DNA from 3 places in the Brachybacterium sp. SW0106-09 genome. Region 3 is predicted to be linked to each of the others. Evidence: riboswitches for the same ligand, from Rfam matches in the RefSeq annotation. Region 3 holds a riboswitch; each other region holds the start of a gene.
What was found. A riboswitch is a leader RNA that binds a small molecule or an ion and turns the genes downstream of it on or off. The one in region 3 is predicted to bind thiamine pyrophosphate.
Positions count from the first base shown of each region.

Region 1 (4,250 bases), on a different contig from region 3:
GGTATCAGGGACAGGTGCACGTGCCCGTGACTGAACCTCCTTGGACGGACTCGGACTGTCGAGTCCGGAGAGGTGCTCCGCGGGGAAGCATGCGCGGTAGCGGTTCCGGAAGGGTAGCGCGGGCAGGGTTGGGCGGTCGGGGATCAGGGTGTTGCTCTTGAGATCGCTGTAGAGAGTGGCGAGAGGGCCAGACCAGTAGTCAGCGGTCTTCGCGTCGAGAGCACCTGGCTGGCCGCTGCGGCGGGACAAGGCGGTTTTCGCGGCGGCGGCTCGGTTGCCTTCGTGGGATTGCTGGTCGAGGAGGGTCAGCGCGCTGTTGGAGAGGACGTAGGGAAGCGCGTCGATGCCGATGGGTACCCCGTTTGGAGGGGTGAGCTGGTAAGTGAAGTCTCCGCTTCAAGGCGGCTGCCAGCTCAGCGGTCTGCCGAGTCGCAGGGGGCTGGAGTGGTCGAGGATCCGGAAGGCGGCCTCGAACAGCTCCATCTGCTCGGCGTCGAGCTCCTCGCGCCGTTGCCTCCATTTGGCGTGATGATCGGCGGGGACGGCGAGGGGACGCGGGGCGAAGTAGGCTTCGCCGCCGGTGAAGAGCTCCCAGAACCGCCGTTGTACGGCGAGTATGGGCGTCTCGTGCCGGGGATGGGCCGAGGTCAGGGCTTGCGAGAGCAGGCGGAGGTCGTCGGCGAGGATGCGGCGGTGGCGGTAGTGGGCCCACGGCGGGTGCGCCTGAAGTTCGTCCAGGAGCTGTTCGAGTTGGCTCAGCAGGGTGGGCCAGGTTCCGTGGGCGCGTCTGGCGCGGATGCGTCGGGCGAGGGTGGAGGGGAAGGCGCGGGGGAGGCCTAGGTCGACGGTGAGGTGCGACCAAGGGCGACTGGTGCCGATCCGGGCCAGTAGAAGGGAGATCTCTGCGTGGGCCATCGGATCGGACGCATCGAGTTGGGGCAGCGAGCCGGTCCAGATCGCCTGGGGGATGTGCGCGACGGTCAGCGGGCGCCCGGTCGAAAGATGTTCGGGCAGCAGCAGGTGCCGCGAGGCGGCGCGTAATGCATGCGGTGGCAGCGGGTGTCGGGGATGGGCGGCGCCGGTGCGGAAGGCGAGTTGGCTAGTCGCGGTCAGGTGCTCGCGGTGGTGGCCGAGTTGCAGCGCTCCGAGCAGGGGATTCTTGACCGGTGGTGTCGACGCGGCCTGCAACGTGATGGGGGCTTTCGGATCGGTGGGCAGCACCAGTTGCTGGAGTCGTTCCCCGCCCTGAACCGGGTCGGTGGCTTCGATGACGATGAGGGTGTCGGCCAGCCCCGCGGCCACCGGCTCGTCATCTCGGCCCGCCACGCTGTCGTCGTCACCCCTCGGACGTCGAAAGGCCCGTCGTGTCCACCGCTCGCTCCTCCCGGTGCGCCCGCCCCGGAGGCGGACGTGCCGCAGCTCCACGAGCTGGGAGGCAGCTCGACGAGACCGGGAGCGCCCAGCGGCCGGCGGCGGGTACAGTCGGTGATCGACACGGGGTGCCCCGCCAGGGGCTGAGAGCACACCCGGAGAACCTGATCGAGTTCATGCTCGCGGAGGGATGTCGTCGATGCGCTGTGCGCTGTCGCCCTGCAGGCCACGGTCCTGCGGGCCAGGGCCGTGCTGGTCGCGAACCGGCACGCCGCCGCCCTGCACGCCGCCATCCCCTCTCCCGGTCCCCGTGTCGCCTCCCGCGCAGCGCCGCGCCCCGATCCGGCCCTGCTCCGACCGCGACACGTCCCTCCCGCTCGGCGGCGGGCGTGCTCGCATGCCCTGAAAGGACCGCACGACCATGACACCCTCCACCCCGACCACCCGCGCCTCCCGTACCGCCCCGCCGCTCTCCGAGCAGGTCGTCCTCGTCACCGGCGGCGCTCGCGGCCTCGGCCGGGCCCTCACCGAGGCGTTCCTCCGCGAGGGAGCCAGGGTCGTCATCGACCACCTCACCAGCGAGGCCGCCGCCCGGGAGATCGCCGACGCGCACCCCGGCCGGGCGATCGCCGTGCGCGCCGACGTGCGCGAGCGCGACCAGGTCGAGGCCCTGTTCGCCCGGGCCGAGGCCGAGTTCGGCGACCCCGTCGACACCGTCGTGAACAACGCCCTGGCCGGCTTCTCCTTCGACGGGGACGCCCGCGCGAAGGCGCACGAGATCGGCTACGAGGCCTTCGCGGGACAGTTCTCCGGCGCCGTGCAGGGCGCGCTGCACACCATCCAGTCCGCCCTGCCCGGCTTCGACCGCGCCGGCTCGGGACGCGTCGTCAACATCGGCACGAACCTCCTCCAGCACCCCGTCGTGCCCTACCACGACTACACCGCGGCGAAGGCGGCGCTGCTGGCCCTGACCCGCACCTTCGCCGCCGACCTCGGTCCCCGCGGCATCACGGTGAACATGGTCAGCGGCGGCCTGCTGCGCACCACCGACGCGAGCTCCGCGACCCCGGAGACGGTGTTCGACGCGATCGCCGCGAGCACCCCGCTGCGCTCTGTGACCACGCCCGCCGAGCTCGCCGACGCCGTGCTCCTCCTCGCCTCGCCCTGGGCACGGGCGATCACCGGGCAGAACCTCGTCGTCGACGGCGGGCTGGTGATGGACTGATGGTCACCCACGGCCATGCCCATGCCTCCGTGACCGGCGCCGCCCGCCGCCCGGTGCGACTGAACCTGTTCGCCCATGCCTGCGGCCACCACTCCGCGGCCTGGCGTGCGCCCGGCTCCTCGGTGGAGCGCCTCGCGGACATCACGTACTGGGAGGAGCTCGCGCGGATCGCGGAGCGGGGCCGGCTCGATGCGGTCTTCCTCGCCGACGGCCAGTCGATCGGCACGGCCGGCGTCGAGCGCGGTCCCGCCTGGATGCTCGAACCGCTCACCGCGCTCACCGCGATGGCCCGCGCCACGGAACGGGTCGGGCTGGTCACGACGGTCTCCAGCACCTTCTGGGACCCGTTCCACGCCGCCCGGCTGCTGGCGAGCCTGGACCACATCTCGCGCGGCCGGGCCGGGGTCAACGTCGTCACCTCGATGACCGACGAGGAGGCTCGCAACCACTCCATGACCGCCCTGCCGGGCCATGCGCAGCGCTACGCCACGGCGGGGGAGTTCCTCGAGGTGCTCCAGGGGCTGTGGGAGTCCTGGCCGATGGACAGCATCCTCGCCGACCCGGACGGCGCCTACGTAGACCCCGCTCTCCTGCGTCCGCCGCTGCATCGCGGGGAGGCCTTCGCCGTCGACGGGCCCTTGAACGTGCCGACCCCGCCGCAGGGCCGCCCGGTCCTCTTCCAGGCCGGGGCCTCGGAGCCCGGGCGCGCGCTCGCCGCCCGCCACGCCGAGGGGATCTACGCCGTGGCCTGGGATCTCGCCTCCGCCCGCACCTATCGCAACGACATCCGCTCCCGCGCGGCGGCGCTCGGACGCGACCCCGACGCCCTCGCCGTCATGCCGGGGCTGGTCCCCTACGTCGCCTCGACCGAGGAGGAGGCTCGACGCCGCAAGGCCGAGCTCGACGCCCTGCTGCCCGTGCAGGACTCGCTGCGCCAGCTCTCCTTCTTCGTCGGCCAGGACACGTCGGACTGGGAGCTCGACGCCCCGGTCCCGCCGCTGCCGCCGCTGGAGGAGTTCACCGGGCCGAAGGGCCGCTACGCCACGGTGCTGCGCATCCTCGAGATCGCCCGCCCGACCGTCCGCGAGCTGCTGGGGCTCCTCGCCGCAGGCGGTGGCCACGCGACCGTGATCGGCAGCCCGGAGCAGGTGGCAGACGAGATCGAGCGCTGGGTCGACGCAGGAGCGGCCGACGGCTTCAACCTCATGCCTCCCACCCTGCCGGGCGGCATCGAGGAGTTCGTCGACCAGGTGGTGCCGGTGCTCCAGCGGCGTGGGCGCTTCCGCCGCGAGTACGAGGGGACGACCCTGCGCGACCATCTCGGCCTGCCGCGGCCGCCGCAGGGAATCCCGGCGCCGACGGGGAGCTGACCGACGCTGGCGAGCGGCCGGTCGGACGGGACCGCTGAGGGAGGGGACGGGGCCTGTTCGCGGCGCCGGCCCCTCCCGCGGAAGGGGCGTCGCCCCGAGCCCTCAGAGCGAGCGCTCGGGCTCCGTCGCTCGGACCCGCCCCAGGATCGCGTCGACGAAGAGCTCCGTCACCTCCGGAGCGAGGTGCAGGTTGTAGGTCGGCTCGAACAGCTCCGCCTCGATCAGCACCCGCCCGTGCTCGGCCGAGTCGACCAGGTCGATCCGCCCGTACAGCGGCGTGCCGA
Region 1 covers NZ_BCAK01000007.1:15,878-20,127, reverse strand. The annotation lists gene Y09_RS04975 (hypothetical protein) at 397-1,302, opposite strand; TPP riboswitch at 1,486-1,579, shown strand; gene Y09_RS04965 (3-oxoacyl-ACP reductase) at 1,793-2,596, shown strand; gene Y09_RS04960 (LLM class flavin-dependent oxidoreductase) at 2,596-3,966, shown strand; gene Y09_RS04955 (RimK family alpha-L-glutamate ligase) at 4,069-4,250, opposite strand, start outside.
Region 1: linked by a shared signal. The riboswitch ahead of Y09_RS04965 (3-oxoacyl-ACP reductase) and the one ahead of Y09_RS16070 (ECF transporter S component) in region 3 are both predicted to bind thiamine pyrophosphate.

Region 2 (4,250 bases), on a different contig from region 3:
TGCTCGGGGCCCTGCACCCGGCCTGGGGCCGCTCCCGCGGCGTGCGCCTCAGCGGACACGGCGCTCGGGGATCCGTGCCGCGCCCGCGGCACCGATCGCGAAGTCGGCGAGCACGCCGGTGCGCTCGAGCGCGCGGACGATCACCCGGGCCAGCAGACCGCCGAGCACGATCCCGGACAGCACCTGCACGCCGAGCCGGAGCGCGAGCAGGTCCTGGCCGTACCAGCCCATCCGGTACGCGGTCCAGAAGAACACCAGCCCCGCGCCGAGCGCACCGGAGGCGGCGAACACGCCCCAGCCGAAGCGGCGGTAGCGGGTCAGGGCGAAGGGCAGCTCGGAGCCGATCCCCTGCAGCGCCGCGGAGAGCAGCAGCAGGGGGCCGACGGGGCTGCCGAGGAAGACCACCTCGATGACCGCGGCGAGCATCTCGGCGAGGATCCCCACACCCGGTCGGCGCAGGATCGCGATCGCGACCGGCGCCACCAGCAGCCAGGAGCCGAACACGAGGTGCTGGGCGAGGTCCCCGGCCGGGCCCATCGCGATCGCCAGGCCGTTCCAGGCTTGCACGAACACCCAGTACAGGAAGCCGAACACGACGCCGAGCACCACCACGAGCACGAGCTCGCGCAGGCTCAGCGGGGTGTGGCGACGGGACGTGCCGGCAGGGGCGGTCGCGCCGGCGTCGGCAGGCGCCGCGGCGGGCGCTGCGGAGTCGTTCGCGGGCGCGGCGGTGCCGTGCTCCTCGGTCATCGCGCCTCCTCCCGGCCCTCGTCGCCGGCGGCCGGTGCGTCGGCGCCCGGTGCGTCGGCGCCCGCCGCGAGCTCCCGCACCTCGTGCGAGGGGCTGTTCAGCGAGAGCGTCAGGTGGCTGGTGACGTGCTGGACGCCGCGGCCGACGAGCAGCCAGCCGGCGAGCGCGGTGGCGATCACGTCGCCGGCGTCGCCCTCGAGCCGGGTGACGAAGTGCTCGGAGCCGCAGAAGGTGCCGAGCTCCTTCGTATGGTCGATCGCGGCGTGGATGTCGCGCATGTGGTCGGGGGCGGTGCCGTCGACGGCGACCTCGTCGGCCAGCGGGTACAGCGCCCACTCGGCGCTCGCGAAGCGTCCGGTGCTCCGCGGCTGCGGCACCTCGGTCGCGCGGGGGCCCGCGCCGCCGGGCAGCTCGCATTCCACCTCGCCGGGGCAGCCGCGCGAGAGGAGCACGGAGAGGGTCGCGTGGTGGCCGGTGCGGGCGAGCGCCTCGGCCAGGTCGATCAGGACGCGCTGGAGGTGGGCCTCGTGGCCGCCGAGATAGGTCGAGACGTCCCCGGTCTCGTGCACGAGGCCGGTGAGGTCCAGCCGGGAGAGGACGCCTTCGAGGATCCGGGCGTAGTCCTCGCTCATCACGGCGGCGGTGACGCGGGCGCCGACCCCGAAGCCGAGCGGGGTCGCGGCCGGGCCGCCGGAGGGGGCGGGCGCGGTGGGGGCGGTGGGCGATGAGGTCACGGTCCATGCCTTTCGTACGGGCACGGGCGCGCGGCGACGATCGCTCGGCGGAGCTCCCTGCGCCGGCATGATCCGGATCAGGTTCTACGGTCGGAGTTCGAGTACTCCCTCTCAGCCCGGCCTACCGGACTCCCGTGCACGCCCCGCACCATACCGGTCCGGTCCGGCGCACGCTCCTCGTGTCCGGCGCTGCGTTCAGCGGGTCGTCGGCGGGTCCTCGACGAGGGGGACGAAGACGTAGGCGCCGTGCTCGCTCGCGGCGACCTCCTCGCCGCGGCGCTCCAGGCGCAGCATCCGCTCGCGCACGGGGATCACCATCACGCCGCCGTCCGCGAGCTGCGCGATCAGGCTCCGCGGCACGGCGTCGGCCTGCGCGGAGACGAGGATCCGGTCGTACGGCGCGCCCTCCGGCGCGCCGAGCACGCCGGGGTGCGCGAGTCGGATCTCGGCACTCGCCGTCCCCGCGTCCGCTGTCCCGGCGAGCGCGGCCCGGGCCGGGCTGATCAGCTCGGCGCGCCGCTCGACGCCGATCACCCTCCCCTCCGGTCCGCACAGCCGGGCGAGCAGCGCCGTCGTCCATCCCGATCCCGCGCCGAGGTCGAGCACTCGCTGCCCCGGTCGCACGTCGAGCAGGGCGAGCATGTTCCGCACCGTCGTGGGCTGGGAGTTCGTCTGGCCGTGACCGATCGGCAGGGGCCGGTCCTCGCCGGCGAGCCGCCGCAGCTCCTCGGGGAGGAACCGTTGCCGGTCGGTCGCCGCGAGCGCCTCCTCGAGGCGGCGCTCGCTCTCGGCCCGGTGCGACATGGCGCCGTCAGCTCCCGGCGACCTCGACGACGCCGTCCTCCGGCCAGTCCCGCACCTCGGTGCCCTCGGGGGCGAGGTTCGTGGCCTGGCGCAGGTAGATCGGTCGTCCGAGGTCGCTCGCGACCGCGTCGTGGACGGGCAGGGCGAGCCGCGGGCCGACGGCGCGGAGGAACTCGATGGTCTCGGACATCTTCGACCAGGGCGCGGTGACGGCGAAGGCGAGGACGTCGATGCCGTGGAACTCGGGGACCGGCTCGAGGGAGTCCCCGGTGATGCCGAGCCGCGGCCCGTCCCCGGCGGACAGGACGATCCCGCAGTTCCCGATCCGCGGGATGTCGGGGTGGATGATGGCGTGGCGTCCGCCGACGGCCTCGAGCCGCAGCGACGGGTGGTCGCCGACGGGCGTGAAGCGGTGCGCCTCCCCCGCCGCGAGCGGGATCACCCGCTCCTGCGCGACGAGGGGCCCGCCGCTCCCCTCGTCGCCGCCGTCGGAGGCATCGGCGGCGGTGAGCACCCGGGCGGTCTCCGGCTCGGCGATCACCTCGGCGTCGGACGCGGCGGCGAGCACCTCGCCCAGCAGCGCGGGGTCGACGTGGTCGGGGTGCTGATGGGTGATCACCACGGCGTCGAGGCTCGAGAGCTCCTCGGCGCCCAGGCCCCGCACCGCATCGGCGCTGAAGCCGCCCGGATCCACGAGCAGGCGTCGCCCGGCGGTCTCCACGAGCAGGCAGGAATGGACGAGGTGGCGGATCTTCATCGGGTCCTCCCGGGGGTCGAGGTCGCGTGCCTCGAACCTAGTCCCCGTCGGCCGGGACGTGCCAGGGCCGCGGGGGCGTCCGGTCGGGAGGACACCGCCGTGGGCGCCCCGTCGGCACGGCCGCGTTCCTCGGTACGATGGGGCCCTCGGGCCGCGCCCGAGCACCAGCCCCCGGCACGCCGCCGCGCGCGCCACACGTCCCCTCAGGAGTGCCCCCATGCCACGTGTCGTGGTCCACGTCATGCCGAAGCCGGAGATCCTCGACCCGCAGGGCAAGGCGGTCGCCGCCGCGCTGCCCCGCCTGGGCTTCGAGGGCATCGCCTCGGTGCGCCAGGGCAAGCGGTTCGAGCTCGAGGTCGAGGGCGAGGTCACCGACGAGGTGCTCGCCTCCCTGCGCGAGGCCGCCGAGACCCTGCTGTCGAACCCGGTGATCGAGGACGTCGTCTCGATCGACGTGGAGGACCCCTCCGCGAAGGGCGCGGCCTGATGCGCATCGGTGTGGTGACCTTCCCCGGCACGCTCGACGACCGCGACGCGCTGCGCGCCGTGCGGCTCGGCGGCGCCGAGCCGGTCGCGCTGTGGCACGGCGACGATTCGCTGCACGAGGTCGACGCGGTCGTGCTGCCCGGCGGCTTCTCCTACGGCGACTACCTGCGGGCCGGGGCGATCAGCCGCTTCGCCCCCGTGATGGACAAGGTGGTCGACGCCGCGAACGGCGGCATGCCCGTCCTCGGCATCTGCAACGGCTTCCAGATCCTCTGCGAGACGCATCTGCTGCCCGGCGCGATGATCAAAAACGCGCACCGTGCGTTCATCTGCCGCGACCAGCCGCTGGCCGTGGAGAACAACCGCACCGCCTGGACCTCCGGCTACGAGGCCGGCCAGGTCATCCGGGTCCCGCTGAAGAACCAGGACGGCCAGTACGTGGCCGACGAGCGCACCCTGGCCCAGCTCGAGGACGAGGGCCGTGTGGTCTTCCGCTACGCCGCCGGCGCCACTCACGGCCCGGCCGGCTTCGAGCAGAACCCCAACGGCTCGCGCCACGACATCGCGGGCGTCACCAACGCCGCGGGCAACGTCGTGGGCCTCATGCCGCACCCGGAGCACGCGGTCGAGCCCGGCTTCGGGCCCGACGAGCCCGGCGCGGGCACCCGCACCGGCACCGACGGACTGACCATGTTCAGCTCGGTGCTGCGCAGCATGGT
Region 2 covers NZ_BCAK01000013.1:7,528-11,777, forward strand. The annotation lists gene Y09_RS07030 (ECF transporter S component) at 49-750, opposite strand; gene Y09_RS07035 (YkoF family thiamine/hydroxymethylpyrimidine-binding protein) at 747-1,484, opposite strand; TPP riboswitch at 1,522-1,630, opposite strand; gene Y09_RS07040 (protein-L-isoaspartate O-methyltransferase) at 1,680-2,288, opposite strand; gene Y09_RS07045 (MBL fold metallo-hydrolase) at 2,296-3,045, opposite strand; gene purS (phosphoribosylformylglycinamidine synthase subunit PurS) at 3,263-3,532, shown strand; gene purQ (phosphoribosylformylglycinamidine synthase subunit PurQ) at 3,532-4,250, shown strand, end outside.
Region 2: linked by a shared signal. The riboswitch ahead of Y09_RS07035 (YkoF family thiamine/hydroxymethylpyrimidine-binding protein) and the one ahead of Y09_RS16070 (ECF transporter S component) in region 3 are both predicted to bind thiamine pyrophosphate.

Region 3 (4,250 bases):
CCACCCGCGAGAAGGCGCTCGCGAAGCTCGAGAGGTTCACCCCGAAGATCGGGTACCCGGAGAAGTGGCGCGACTACGACGGCCTCGAGCTCGTCCCCGGCGACCTCGTCGCGTCCGTCCGCGCCTCCCGTCGTTTCGAGGCGGACTTCGAGTTCTCGAAGGTCGGCGGGCCGATGGACGAGACCGAGTGGCACATGACCCCGCAGACGGTCAACGCCTACTACAACCCCGGCCGGAACGAGATCGTCTTCCCCGCCGCGATCCTCCAGCCCCCGTTCTTCGACGCGGAGGCCGACGACGCCGTGAACTTCGGCGGGATCGGCGCGGTGATCGGCCACGAGGTCGGCCACGGCTTCGACGACCAGGGCTCGAAGTACGACGGGGACGGCAACCTCGTCTCCTGGTGGACGGCGGAGGATCGCGAGGCCTTCGACGCCCGCGCCGCCCGTCTCATCGCGCAGTACTCGGAGCTCTCCCCGCGCGAGCTCGACGACTCCCACCGCGTCAACGGCGCCCTCACCATCGGCGAGAACATCGGCGACCTCGGCGGGCTCTCCATCGCGGTCAAGGCCTATCTCGCCAGCCGCTCCGAGGAGCAGGCCGCGGCCGAGCTCGACGGGCTCACCGGCCTGCAGCGCGTGTTCTGGTCCTGGGCGACCGTGTGGCGGGGCCGGAACCGGCCCCAGGAGGCGATCCGCCGCCTGGCCGTGGACCTCCACGCGCCGATGGAGTTCCGCTGCAACACGGTCGCCGGGCACCTCGACGAGTTCCATGAGGCCTTCGACGTGCGCGAGGGCGATGGCATGTACCGCGCTCCCGAGGAGCGGGTGAGCATCTGGTGAGGCCCGATGCGCCCTTCCACGTCGGGCGGACGGTGCCCTCCTCCGTGGGCTGGACCCGCGTCGTCGTCACCGTGGTGGCGGGCCTGATCGTGTCGGGCCTGCTGCTGCAGCGCGGATCGGCTCCGGGTGCGATCGCGGTGCTCGCCGCCTTCGCGCTGCTGGCGCTGTGGACGTGGATGGGCCAGGCCACCCGCTTCGTGGTCGACGAGCACGGGGTCACCGTCAGCCTCGGCGGCTTCCTCCCCCGCCGGGTCTGGCCGATCGAGGACTTCCGCACCGTGCAGCTGCGGGAGATTCCCACCGGCACCGTGGGCGTCGCCCTCGGCGGCTACGGCTGGCGGCGCGGGAGGGCGATGACCCCGAAGCCCGAGGAGCTCACCCCCGTCGGCCGGCGGAAGATCTTCACCCTCGCCGAGCAGCAGCGACCCTATCGGATGCTGGTCACCCGGCCGGGCACGAGCGTGGAGATCATCGGGACGAAGGACACCTGCTACATCCTCTCCCCCGTCGACCCCCAGGCGGCCGCCGATGCGATCGACCAGGCCATCCGTGCCCGCCGCTGAGCGTGCTCCTGGGCTAGACTGTCTGCTCGTCATCCACTGACAGGGGAGCACCGTCCGGTGCTGAGAGTGCGCCGACGGCGCAGACCCTCGAACCTGATCCGGCTCGCACCGGCGTAGGGAGTCGGGATTTCCGTGGAGCACCGCCGGTGCTCCGCGCCCCTTCCAGGACCTGGGAGGAGACGTGATGACCCGTTATCGCACCGTCGATCTGCTGGTGACCGTGCTGATCGGGGCGGCCTTCGGGGTCGCCTTCCTCGGCTACGGCCAGCTCTACACCCTGATCGGCCCGCTGACCGCGGCGTTCAAGCCTGCCGAGGGGCTGCTGGCGGGGATCTGGTTCCTGCCGGCCGTGCTCGCCGCGCTGCTGGTGCGCAAGCCCGGCGCCGCCCTGCTCGCGGAGATGGTCGCCGCCGTGCTCTCGATGCTGCTGGGCAGCCAGTGGGGCTGGGGCACCGCCGTGTCCGGTCTCATGCAGGGCGGTGGAGTCGAGCTCGCCTTCCTGCTCACCCGCTACCGGCGCTTCACCCTGCCCGTGGCGGTGCTCGGCGGCGTGCTCTCTGCCTTGCTCGAATGGGGATGGGAGAAGGTCGCCTACTACCAGGAGATGAGCTGGGCCTTCTCCGGCACGATGCTCGCCTTCTTCCTGCTCTCGGGGGCGCTGCTGTGCGGGGTGCTGGGCTGGGCGGCGAGCCGGGCGCTGATCGCGACCGGCGCGGTGGACTCCCTGGCCTCCGGCCGGGAGGCGGCCCGCGCGGTGGAGGCCTGAGCACCGGGACCGTCCCGGCGGCGCCCGTGCACGTCGACCGGCTGCGCTGGCGGCCGCTCAGCCGGCGCGAGCCGACCATCGAGGGGCTCGACGTCGAGATCCCGCCCGGGCAGCGAGTGCTGCTGGCCGGGGCGAGCGGCAGTGGGAAGTCGACCGTGCTGCGGGCGCTGGCCGGGCTGCTGGACCCCGAGGACGGGGACGGCGAGGGGCTCGTCCCCGCGCCCAGCCGGCCCGGGGAGCGGGGCCTGCTGCTGCAGAACCCGGTGCACGCCCTCGTCGGCGCGACCGTCGCCCGCGACGCCGCCTTCGGACCGGAGAACGCGGGACTGCCCCGGCCGGAGCTCACCGAGCGCGCCGCCCGGGCGCTCGAGGCAGCGCGAGTCGACCTCGACCCCGAACGGGCGCCGCTGGACGCCTCGGGCGGCCAGCAGCAGCGGATCGCGCTGGCCGGCGCGCTGGCCCTGCGCCCCGACCTGCTGCTCCTGGATGAGCCGACCTCCATGCTCGATGCCCCGACGGCCGAGGAGGTGCGCCGGGCGATCCTCGCGGTCACGGGCCGCCGCACCCTCGTCGTCGCCGAGCACCGGATCGGGCCCTGGCTGCCGCACGTGGACCGGCTGATCGTGCTCGGCTCCCGCGCCCGGGTGCTCGCCGACGGGCATCCGGACCAGCTCCTCTCCCACCGTCGCGAGGTGCTGATCGAGGCGGGAGTGCTCGAGGAGGAGGCCGCCGCCGAGGAGGCACCGGGCCCTGTCGGGCCCGGCGAGACCGTCGCCGCGCTGCGCGGCGTCACCGTGCCCGCCCGGGGACTCACCGCACCGCAGGACCTCGAGCTGCGCGCTGGGCGGCTGACCGCGCTGACCGGCCCGTCCGGTGCGGGCAAGACCTCCCTCCTGCGCGTCCTCGTCGGCGCGACGGAGCCGGGAGCGGGCGCCGTGTCCCGCCCCGAGCCCTCCCAAATCGCCCTCGTCCCCCAGGACCCCGAGCACTCCTTCGTCGCGACGACCGTGCGGGAGGAGGTCCTCGCCTCCCCCTGGGCCACGGACGAGGACCTCGCGGACGAGCTCCTTCAGCGGGCGGGCCTGGCCCCGCTCGCCGGCGCCCACCCCCACCGCCTCTCCGGCGGCGAACAGCGCCGTCTCGCGATCGTCGCGGCCCTCGCCCAGCGGCCCGGCCTGCTCGTGCTCGACGAGCCGACCGTGGGCCTGGACGCCCGGCGGCGCCGCGAGGTGCTGGAGCTGCTGCGCGAGGCGAGGGCCCGCGGCACGGCGGTGCTCGCCGCGAGCCACGACGAGCTCCTCGTCGCCGCGGCCGACGCGCGCCACGACCTGCCCGCCCCGGCACCGGACGCGGTCCCCACGCCCGCGCCCCGCCGGGTCCCGGCCGACGCGCTGAACCCGCTGACGCTGAGCCTGATCGGGATCCTCGCCGCGATCGGCTCCTTCGCCGTGCAGAGCTGGCAGGGCGGGCTGCTCGCCCTCGCCCCGACCGTGCTGCTCGCCCCGCTGGCGGTGCGGAGCCTGCGCGGCGCGGCCCTGCGCCTGCTCCCGATCGTGCTCTCCGCGGCGGGGCTCGCCTGGACCACGGCGCTGCTGGGCGAGGCGCCGGCGCTGTCCGGGGAGGCATGGCTCGTCGGCCTCAAGGAGGCCGCGCGGATCACCGCCTTCGTCGCCCCCGGGGTGCTGGCCCTCGCCTCCGTGCGCCCCACCCCGCTCGGGGACGCGCTCGGCCAGCGCCTGCACCTGCCCGGACGGCCCGTCGCCGCCTCCGTGATCGCGCTGGTGCGGGTAGGGCATCTGGGCCGGCAGTGGGCTGCGATCCTCGAGGCACGCACTCGCCGCGGCCTCGGCGGTCCCCGCTCCCCCCGGGTGCTCGCGGGCGCCACCCTCGCCCTGCTCGTGGACACGCTGCGCGGCGCCGAGCAGCAGGCCCTGGCGATGGACTCCCGCGGCTTCGCGACCGCGACGCACCGCACCTGGGCGGCGCCGAGCCCCGTCGGACCCGCGGACCTGCTGGGGGTCCTGATCGCGGCGGGGCTGCTGGTGTGGCCGCTGATCGCCGAGCTGCTCGTCGGCCCCG
Region 3 covers NZ_BCAK01000058.1:107,030-111,279, forward strand. The annotation lists gene Y09_RS16060 (M13 family metallopeptidase) at 1-842, shown strand, start outside; gene Y09_RS16065 (hypothetical protein) at 839-1,405, shown strand; TPP riboswitch at 1,437-1,542, shown strand; gene Y09_RS16070 (ECF transporter S component) at 1,590-2,171, shown strand; gene Y09_RS16075 (ATP-binding cassette domain-containing protein) at 2,198-4,250, shown strand, end outside.